3 regions of the Rhizobium sp. SG570 genome follow, and region 3 is predicted to be linked to each of the others. Evidence: riboswitches for the same ligand, from Rfam matches in the RefSeq annotation. Region 3 holds a riboswitch; each other region holds the start of a gene.
What was found. Region 3 has a riboswitch for thiamine pyrophosphate ahead of thiM (hydroxyethylthiazole kinase). Riboswitches for the same ligand answer to the same signal wherever they lie in the genome.
Positions count from the first base shown of each region.

Region 1: linked by a shared signal. The riboswitch ahead of thiC (phosphomethylpyrimidine synthase ThiC) and the one ahead of thiM (hydroxyethylthiazole kinase) in region 3 are both predicted to bind thiamine pyrophosphate.
Region 2: linked by a shared signal. The riboswitch ahead of thiB (thiamine ABC transporter substrate binding subunit) and the one ahead of thiM (hydroxyethylthiazole kinase) in region 3 are both predicted to bind thiamine pyrophosphate.

Region 1 covers NZ_JAAZQI010000011.1:171,839-175,113, forward strand. The annotation lists gene thiO (glycine oxidase ThiO) at 1-233, opposite strand, end outside; gene thiC (phosphomethylpyrimidine synthase ThiC) at 235-2,061, opposite strand; TPP riboswitch at 2,155-2,286, opposite strand; gene FHT28_RS22115 (hypothetical protein) at 2,385-3,128, opposite strand.
Region 2 covers NZ_JAAZQI010000005.1:228,440-231,714, reverse strand. The annotation lists gene FHT28_RS12985 (MDR family MFS transporter) at 1-1,063, shown strand, start outside; TPP riboswitch at 1,134-1,250, shown strand; gene thiB (thiamine ABC transporter substrate binding subunit) at 1,301-2,329, shown strand; gene thiP (thiamine/thiamine pyrophosphate ABC transporter permease ThiP) at 2,340-3,275, shown strand, end outside.
Region 3 covers NZ_JAAZQI010000020.1:8,345-11,619, forward strand. The annotation lists gene thiD (bifunctional hydroxymethylpyrimidine kinase/phosphomethylpyrimidine kinase) at 1-351, opposite strand, end outside; gene thiE (thiamine phosphate synthase) at 348-983, opposite strand; gene thiM (hydroxyethylthiazole kinase) at 980-1,783, opposite strand; TPP riboswitch at 1,831-1,927, opposite strand; gene FHT28_RS29275 (DUF1127 domain-containing protein) at 2,162-2,308, shown strand; gene yghU (glutathione-dependent disulfide-bond oxidoreductase) at 2,807-3,275, shown strand, end outside.

The sequences.
Region 1 (3,275 bases), on a different contig from region 3:
TTACCCGGCAGGACCGCATTCCATCGGTCGGCGGCATCGCGGCCGAGCGTAAGCACGGCCTCATCGGCGCTTTCCCGCTCGCACCATGGCGCCAGCATGCCGCCGGCGAGCCAGGAAGCGGCATGATCGAAGTTCGGGCGGGGGTCGAAGATCGTCACTTCTGCGCCGCGAACGCGCAATTCATGCGCGACCGTGAGGCCGGCGACGCCGGCCCCTTTGACAAGGATACGCATCTCATTCGGCCGGATGCGCTGGCTTATCGATCGGCATGTAGAGATCGCCGCCTTCGCGATACTTTGCCGCCATCGCGTCCAGTCCCTCCTTCTGGGCCTCGGCGCGGATGTCGTGCGAGATCCGCATGGAGCAGAATTTCGGGCCGCACATCGAGCAGAAATGCGCCACCTTGTGGGCTTCCTTCGGCAAGGTCTCGTCGTGGAAGCTGCGGGCGGTGTCGGGATCGAGCGAAAGGTTGAACTGGTCTTCCCAGCGGAATTCGAATCGCGCCCGCGACAGGGCATCGTCGCGCAGTTGCGCCGCTGGATGTCCCTTGGCGAGATCGGCGGCATGAGCGGCGATCTTGTAGGTGATGACGCCGGTCTTGACGTCGTTGCGATCCGGCAGGCCGAGATGCTCTTTCGGCGTGACGTAGCAGAGCATCGCCGTGCCGAACCAGCCGATCATCGCAGCGCCTATCCCAGAGGTGATGTGGTCGTAACCCGGCGCGATATCGGTCGTCAGCGGCCCGAGCGTGTAGAAGGGCGCCTCGCCGCAGACCGCGAGCTGCTTGTCCATGTTTTCCTTGATCTTGTGCATCGGCACATGGCCGGGCCCTTCGATCATCACCTGGCAATCCTTGGCCCAGGCGATCTTCGTCAGCTCACCGAGCGTCTCGAGCTCGGCAAATTGCGCCGCATCGTTGGCATCGGCGATCGAGCCGGGGCGAAGGCCGTCACCCAGCGAGAAGGAGACGTCATAGGCGCGGCAGATATCGCAGATCTCCTCGAAATGCTCGTAGAGGAAGCTCTCGCGGTGATGATGGAGACACCACTTGGCCATGATCGAGCCGCCGCGCGAGACGATGCCGGTGACGCGATTGACTGTCAGCGGGATGTAATGCAGGCGCACGCCGGCATGGATGGTGAAATAATCGACGCCCTGTTCGGCCTGTTCGATCAACGTGTCGCGATAGACCTCCCAGGTCAAGTTCTCGGCAACGCCTTCGACCTTCTCCAGCGCCTGATAGAGCGGCACGGTGCCGATCGGCAGCGGCGAATTGCGGATGATCCACTCGCGGATATTGTGGATGTTGCGGCCGGTGGAGAGATCCATGACGGTATCGGCACCCCAGCGGGCGGCCCAGACCATCTTCTCGACCTCTTCCGCCATCGAGGAGGTAACGGCGGAGTTGCCGATATTGGCATTGATCTTCACCAGGAAGTTCCGGCCGATGATCATCGGCTCTGCCTCCGGGTGATTGATGTTGGCGGGAATGATCGCCCGTCCGGCTGCGACTTCCTGCCGGACGAATTCCGGTGTTACATGATCGGGAATATGCGCGCCGAAGCTCTCGCCGTCGCGGACCAAGGCTTCGGCCTTTGCCTTGCGGCCGAGGTTTTCGCGAATGGCGATGAATTCCATCTCCGGGGTGATGATGCCGGCCCGCGCATAGGCAAGCTGCGTGACAGCCTTGCCGTCCCTGGCGCGCAGCGGCTGGCGGCGCCCAGGAAATTCGGGGGTCAGCCGATCGGCACTGACGAAGCCGTTGTCCTCAGGGCGCACATGGCGGCCCTCATAGGCTTCGACATCGCCACGAGCGAGCACCCAGTCACGACGGAGCCCGGCAAGTCCCTGCTCGATGCGGATTTCGGCCCCCTCGACAGTATAGGGGCCGGAGGAATCGTAGACGACGACGGGCGGCTCGCCTGCCGTCGGATGAACGCTGATCTCGCGCATCGGCACGCGGATGTCGGGATGGATGTCTCCCGGAATGTAGATCTTCCGGGATGCCGGCAGCGGGCCGGTGGTGACGGTTGGGGTGAGGTTTTTTGCGGCAATGGTCATGGTTTGAGGCTCCAAGTTGCATTTGGAGACCCAGTCAATCAGCCGGAATGATGAAAAGACGCCGGCTGTGGATTCCACGCGTGAATCCGAAGCCTTCGAGCGCTTGCACCGTCCCTACGCCAGTATGAACTGGATCAGGTTCAACGGGTCACTGCGCCACAACAGGCAAAGCCGTATTGTCCAGCAGTATCTCAGCCCCTTGTCGGGACCCCCCTGGTGAATATCGGGAGGCTATGCTCTCCCCTCCACCTCTGTCAACCCCGCAGCCAAGATCACGGTCGCTGTCTGTGATCTTCCTCCGGCCGCTCCGGCATAGACCCGCCTTAGTAGCGGGGCGCCGTGTTGCCAACGAAGCGATGAGCGCCGGTATGGGTAAGCTTGCTGGCGGTATCGAGCCAGATCTTGCCGCCAAGCGCCCGCCAGCGATGGCAGAAGGCGAAATCCTCGCTCAAATAAATGCCCGTCCCTTCCTCGATCATGCATTCGAAGAGAGCGTATTGAGTCGCAGGCGAACGTTTGGTGCCGGGATAGGCATGGATGGCGCTGTAGCGCAGATCGGGATAGGCTGCGGTCATCGTCTTGATGACTTCACGTTTGATGAGCAGCATGCCGGTGCCCGCATAGATAGCACTGACAAAATCACCATCGCGTTCGCTGCTCTGGCCGACCAGCGGCGTGCCGACATAATGCAGAGCTGCGGCATTGAGTGACTCGCCGGTGCGCGTGGTTGCGCGCGCCGCACTATCCCAGTCGTAATCCTTGATGGGGTACATAGCCGCGACGACATCCTTGTCCGCATTCAGCAGCCGCATGACCTGCTCGGGCTCGAAACTGATGTCCGCGTCGATGAACAGCATATGCGTCGCCGCCGTGTCGTTCAGGAAGGAGGATACCAGCGTGTTGCGGCTGCGGGTGATCAGCGCATCATTGCCGAGGAGTGCAAGCGTCAATTGTATGCCGGCCTGCGCGCCGACCTGCATCAGGGAAAAGATGGATTGCATATAATCCTTGGCAACAAGTCCGCCGAAACAGGGTGTCGCTATGAAGATCAGCCGATTCTCGGTCATTCGCTGTTGGGCCCTTTCCGGTAGCGCGCGAGTCGCAAGAATCTAGGGAGATTCAACATTTCTGTGTGTACCGAATTATTGAATTTTGTTTCTGGAGAGTTTCCGAACGTTGTTGACGGAAGCCGGGATGATTGCCGGGGCGTGCGA
Region 2 (3,275 bases), on a different contig from region 3:
CCCCGTCCTCGGCGGCACGATGAGCGATCTGTTCGGCTGGCGCTCGATTTTCCTCGTCAATGTGCCGATCGGCTTCATCGTGCTCGCCGGCCTCGCCACCATGCTGCCCTACCGCAAGCCGGCCCGCCGGCCGAAGATCGATTACGCCGGCGCGCTTGTTCTTGCGCTGACGACGACAAGCATCGTGCTCGCCGCAGACGGCACCGAACTCTTCGGATCGCTGCTGTCGCCGCAATGCCTCGGCATCATCGCCTTTGGTGCGATCTGCGCCATCGCCTGGGTCTTCATCGAGCGGCGTGCGCCGGAGCCAATCGTGCCGATGACACTGTTCCGCAATCCGACATTCGGCCTGCTCCTCATCATCTCGATCACCAGCGGTGCGGTCGCCATCGGCATGGTCAACTACTTCGCTCTCTTCCTGCAGACGACGACGGGCCTCTCGCCCTCGCTGGCCGGCCTGCTGTTCATCCTTTTGACCGGCGGCATCGTCTGCGGCTCGCTTTCCGCCGGCAGGTTGATCGCGGCAAGAGGCCGCTACAAACCCTTTGCCGTCGCCAGCGCCGCCTGCAGCACCATTGCTTTCGGCTCGCTCGCCTTCGTCCATGCCGGCACGCCCATCGCCGTCATCGGCGGCCTGATGCTGCTGCACGGCATCGGTATCGGCCTTGCGCAGCAGGTGCCTGTCATCGGCGTGCAGAACGCCGCCAATAGCCGCGACGTCGGTGCTGCTACCGGCGCGGTGACGCTGTCTCGGATGGGCGGTGCCTCGATCGCCATCTCCATCTATGGCGCCATCATCGCCGCCAAGCTCGGCAATGTCGGTGTCTCGATTTCAGGCGTTTCCGACATCAAGGAACTGACGCCGAAGATGATGGCGGCCCTGCCGGAAGCCACCCGCGAAGCCGTCGCCAATGCCTATGCAAGCGCCTTCAGTCCCCTGTTCATGACGGCAGCCGGCATCTGCATGCTCGGCCTTCTGACAGCGCTCACGCTGAAGAACGTGCAGCTGCCCGGCGCCACCAAGAAATTCGAAAACACGGTTGCCGCCGAAGCCGCCGAATAGATCGTGCGGCCTGCAATCGACGGGGGAATCATTCCCCTTGTCATCCCTTCGTCGCAAGGCTAAATCTGCCGATGCTCTAACGGGGTGCCTTATGTCCTTTGGGATATTTGGCTGAGAGGCTTTGACAGGCCAACCCGCGGAACCTGATCCGGCTAACACCGGCGGAGGGATTAGACGCGTGACGAAATCATAGCGCCCTTTTCCCCTTCAAGACGAAACCAAAGAGGAGGCGCTGTCATGCACGACCGATCGCTATTGTCATTCTTCGCCGGCCTGGCTCTCGCCGCCGGCACGACGTTTTTTACTGCCCAGGCCGCCCAGGCTGCGGACAAGACGCTGACCATCTACACCTATGAGAGCTTTACCGCCGATTGGGGTCCCGGCCCCAAGGTCAAGGCCGCCTTTGAAAAGACATGCGGCTGCACGGTCAACTACGTCAGCGTCACCGACGGCGTGGCGCTTCTGTCCCGCCTCAAGCTCGAGGGCGCCGGCACCAAGGCCGATATCGTTCTCGGCCTCGACACCAATCTTGTCAATGAAGCCAAGGATACCGGCTTGTTCGATGCGAGCGGCGTCGACACATCGGCGCTCAAGGTTCCCGGCGATTTCAAGGATGATGTCTTCGTGCCCTATGATTACGGCCATTTCGCCGTCATCTATGACACGCAGACGGTCAAGAACCCGCCGAAGAGCATGAAGGATCTCGTCGAGGGCGATCCCCAGCAGAAGATCGTCATCGAGGATCCGCGCACCTCGACACCGGGCCTCGGCCTCTTGCTCTGGGTCAAGTCGATCTACGGCGACAAATCAGCCGATGCCTGGACCAAGCTCAAGGGCCGCATCCTGACGGTGACGCCCGGCTGGTCGGAGGCCTATGATCTCTTCACCAAGGGCGAAGCGCCGATGGTGCTCTCCTACACCACGTCGCCGGCCTATCACATGATCGAGGAAAAGACCGACCGCTATCAGGCGGCGGCCTTCTCCGAAGGACATTACATCCAGATCGAGGTCGCCGGCCTCGTCAAATCGTCTTCGAATAAGGACCTTGCCCGCGATTTCCTGAAATTCATGGTGTCGCCGGCCTTCCAGGACATCATCCCCACCAGCAACTGGATGATGCCGGCCTCCGCCACATCGGCGCCGCTGCCGGACGCCTTCAGCAAGCTCGTGGTGCCGACGAAGACCTTCCTCATGAGTCCTGAAGTCGTCGAGAAGAACCGCAAGGCCTGGATCGACGAATGGCTGGCCGCCACCAGCGGCAACTGACATCGCGACCATGCTGACGGCACTCGAAAGAAGACGCGCCATTTCCGGCGGGGCGCTCAGCCTCGCCGGCATCGCGCTTTTCGTCGGGATCGCCGTCGTCGTCCTGCTTGCCGCCGGCATCGAATCCGGCGGCGACTCCACGCTCGCAGATCCCTATCTGCTGCGCGTGCTGCGGTTCACCCTGCTGCAGGCGACCCTGTCGGCGCTGCTCTCCATCGTGCTTGCCATCCCCGTCGCCCGCGCCCTGGCGCGCCAGCCGCGCTTTCCCGGGCGGCTGTGGCTGATCCGCCTGATGGCCGTGCCCATGGGCCTGCCTGTCCTGATCGGCGCGCTCGGTCTGCTCGGCATCTGGGGGCGCCAGGGATTGCTCAATCAGGCCCTCACGGCACTTGGCCTGTCGCAGCCCGTCAGCATATACGGCCTTGCCGGCATCCTGCTGGCGCATGTCTTCTTCAATATGCCGCTTGCCTGCCGGCTGATGCTCGCCGGGCTGGAGCGTGTGCCGGCGGAATATTGGCTTGTTGCCGGAGGCCTCGGCATGCGACCCGCCTCGGTCTTTCGCTTCATCGAATGGCCTGTCTTGCGCGGCCTCATTCCCGGCATCGCCGGTCTGATCTTCATGCTCTGCGCCACCAGCTTCACACTGGTGCTGATCCTCGGCGGCGGCCCGGCCGCGACCACGCTGGAAGTCGCGATCTACCAGGCGCTGCGCTTCGATTTCGATCCCGGTCGTGCCGTATTGCTGTCGCTGCTGCAGATCGTCGTCACAGCCGCGATTCTCGGCGCGATGACACTGTTTCCCTCGCCTGACGATCATGGGCTGACGAGCGGCCGCTCCCTGCGGCGCATCGACGGGCAGCTGCGCGCCGCGCGATGGGTCGATGCCGTATTGCTGTCAAGCGCTGCCCTCTTCATCGGCCTGCCGCTTGCCTCGGTCGTCGTCGCC
Region 3 (3,275 bases):
TGCAAGCAGGGCGGCACCGCCCTTGGCGATCATCACCGGGTCGAGCACGATGGGAACATCGCGATGTCGCGCCAGAATGTCGGCAACGGCTTCGGCGATCCCAGCATTCGCGATCATGCCGATCTTGACGGCATCGACGCGTATATCGGCAAAGATGGTTTCGATCTGATCGGCGACAAATTGCGGTGGCACCGGATGGACGCCGGAAACGCCTTGCGTGTTCTGGGCAGTCAATGCCGTCAAGACAGCCATTCCATAGACGCCGCGTGCCGAAAAGGCCTTGAGATCGGCCTGGATACCGGCGCCGCCGGAAGGATCGGAGCCGGCGATGGAGAGGACGTTGCGGATCATCTGCGCGCCTCCTTGACGGCTTCGGCGATAAGGGCTGTGGCGGCTATGGGATCGGCCTTCCCGCAGATTGCCGAGACGACGGCCAGTCCGTCCGCTCCGGCCGACAGGACATCGGCTGTGTGTTCGGCCTTGAGACCGCCGATGGCGACGACAGGAACCGGGCAGAGCCTGATGATGCGGGCAAGGCCGTCAAAGCCGATCGGCTGCTTGTGGTCGGGCTTGGTCGGCGTGGCAAAGACGGGGCCGACACCAACATAGTCGACGATCTCGGCATCGACGGCCGAGGCCAGAGCTTCCGTCTCCACCGAGAGACCGAGGATCATCTCCGGCCCAATCATACGGCGGGCGGTGCCGGCATCCAGATCTTCCTGCCCGATATGCAGGCCATCGGCGCCGATGGCGATGGCGGCCTCGACATCGTCATTGACGATGAGGCGGGCGTTGCTTCCGGCCAGCGCCCGCTTGAGGGCAAGGCCGGTCTCGATCATGGCTGCGGTTGAAGCATGCTTGTCACGCAGTTGCACGATGGTCGCACCGCCGGCGACCGCCGCACGGGCTGTCTCGACCATGCCGAAATCCGCACAGAGTATCGGATCGAGAACGAGATAAAGCGAAAGGTCGAAGTTTTTCATGCGAGCATGATCCTCGCTTTGGCGGTAAGCGCTTCCGCATCGAGGGCGGCCAGCGCGTCGAGGAAGCGCCAGGAAAAGGAGCCAGGCCCATCGGCGACGGTTCCCGCTTGTTCCCCGGCAAGGGCAAAGACGGCAAGGGCCGCCGCCGTCGCATCGAAGGGATTATCGGGCGCAGTCGCCACAAAGGCCCCGACCAGGCAGGTCAGCGAGCAGCCGAGGGCCGTGACCTGCGGCATCAGCGGCGATCCGCCTTCTATGCGTCGCGCCTTGTGGCCATCGGTCACGAAATCGGTGACACCGGTCACGGCAACCACGCATCCATGCCGTTCGGCGAGTTGCCTGGCCGATTGCTCGGCCAACTCGACGGGATCGCGGCTATCGACGCCCTGGCCGCGACTGACGCCTCCTGCGAGCGCGATGATCTCGGACGCGTTGCCGCGAATGACCGTCGGCTGCAGGTCCAGCAATTGCGCGACTGCCCTGCGCCGGAATGCGGTCGCATAGTGAGCGACCGGATCGAGCACCCAGGGCCTGCCGGCCTGTCTTGCCGATTGCGCGGCCGACAGCATGCCGACAAGCCATTCGGCCGACAGCGTGCCGATATTGATCGTCAGCGCGGCGGAGATGGCGGCGAACTCGGCCGCTTCTTCCTCGGCATGGACCATGGCCGGCGATGCGCCGGCGGCAAGCATCACGTTGGCGGCGATGTTCATCGCGACGAAATTGGTGATGCACTGCACCAGCGGCGGATTCGCCCGCATGGCGCCGAACAGAGTGCCGGCAGTGGTTTGGTCTTGCATATCGCCCCTTTCGGGCGGGCGAGACGCGAGGGGCGGCATAGGATGTTGCAGAACCCCGAGCGACTCCCTCCGCCAGCATGATCTGGTTCAGGTTCAAAGGGTGCTTCTCAGCCTGCCGGATAGCAGACGCCCCTGTCTCTCAATGCCGTTGTTTTCGCAGACAAAGGCTGCCCTGTCATCAATAAATCGCAAAGACATTGGGGGCCGTGCCGGAACAGCCTTGCAGGTTCTGCATCAACCCATGCACTTCATGCATGGGTGCAGTGAAGCCTTGGCGCTGCAAAAGGCGAGGGGCTTCCACTATATGTTTCTCATCGAAGCGAATGGAGCGCCAAGGACGGCAGCTCAGCTTCGAATGCCCGAGGAAAGGGGATCATCATGAACGTAGCACGCTCTTTCAACAACTGGCGCAAGTACCGTCAGACGGTCGCCGAATTGGGCCGCATGTCCACGCGCGAACTGCATGACCTGGGTATCGATCGCGGCGAAATCCGCAATGTTGCCCGTGCAGCCATCGCGGGCTAACGGCTCGAAACGCTGATCTGCAATCTGCATGTTGCCAGCGCCTGCTTCCTCCCGAGCAGGCGCTTTTGTTTTGTCCGCATGACGGCTGTCACTGTTTTGTATGCCGAAATGTTATGCGGTCGAGCTTTCCGCTTTTCGCATAGCGCATAACTGCCTTGCAAATAAATGCCTATGAAGTGAGCAAAAGCCAGGTATTATGATTTTCATCGAAGCGATGCACCTCCTCCCGCATCCCTTCGCTTTGCAGGCGCCCTACTCCTCCTCCCAAGGTCGTCTGCGCGAACAGCGCCACTCCTCCTCCCGTGCGCTGTTCATTTATTGTCGAAAGCCTGCCGCACCTCCTCCCGCGGCAGGCTTTTTTCGTTTTATCCAGGGCCATCCAAAAAGCAGCTCGTGCTCCTCTCGTAAAAATGAACAGCCGCTACTATGTGCGACAGAAGTAGCGCGCTACATCGATGACCACGCTCAATTCGATTCACTGAAAACGAGAGGATGCCCATGACCGGTTCTGCCGAATACACGCCGCCGAAAGTCTGGACCTGGAACAAGGCGAATGGCGGCCAGTTCGCCAATATCAACCGTCCGATCGCGGGGCCGACCCACGAAAAGGAATTGCCGGTGGGTCGTCATCCCCTCCAGCTTTATTCGCTCGGAACGCCGAATGGCGTGAAGGTCACCATCATGCTCGAAGAGCTGCTGGCGCTTGGTCATAGCGGCGCTGAATATGATGCCTGGCTGATCAAGATCGGCGAGGGCGACCAGTTCGGCAGCGGTTTCGTGGAGGTCAATCCCAATTCGAAGATCCCCGCCTTGCTCGACCGCAGTGGCCCCAAGCCGATCCGCGTCTTCGAATCGGCGTCGATCCTGACCTATCTCGCCGAAAAGTTCGGCGCCTTCCTGCCGACCGAACAGCCGGCTCGAGCCGAATGTTTCTCCTGGCTGTTTTGGCAGATGGGCAGCGCGCCCT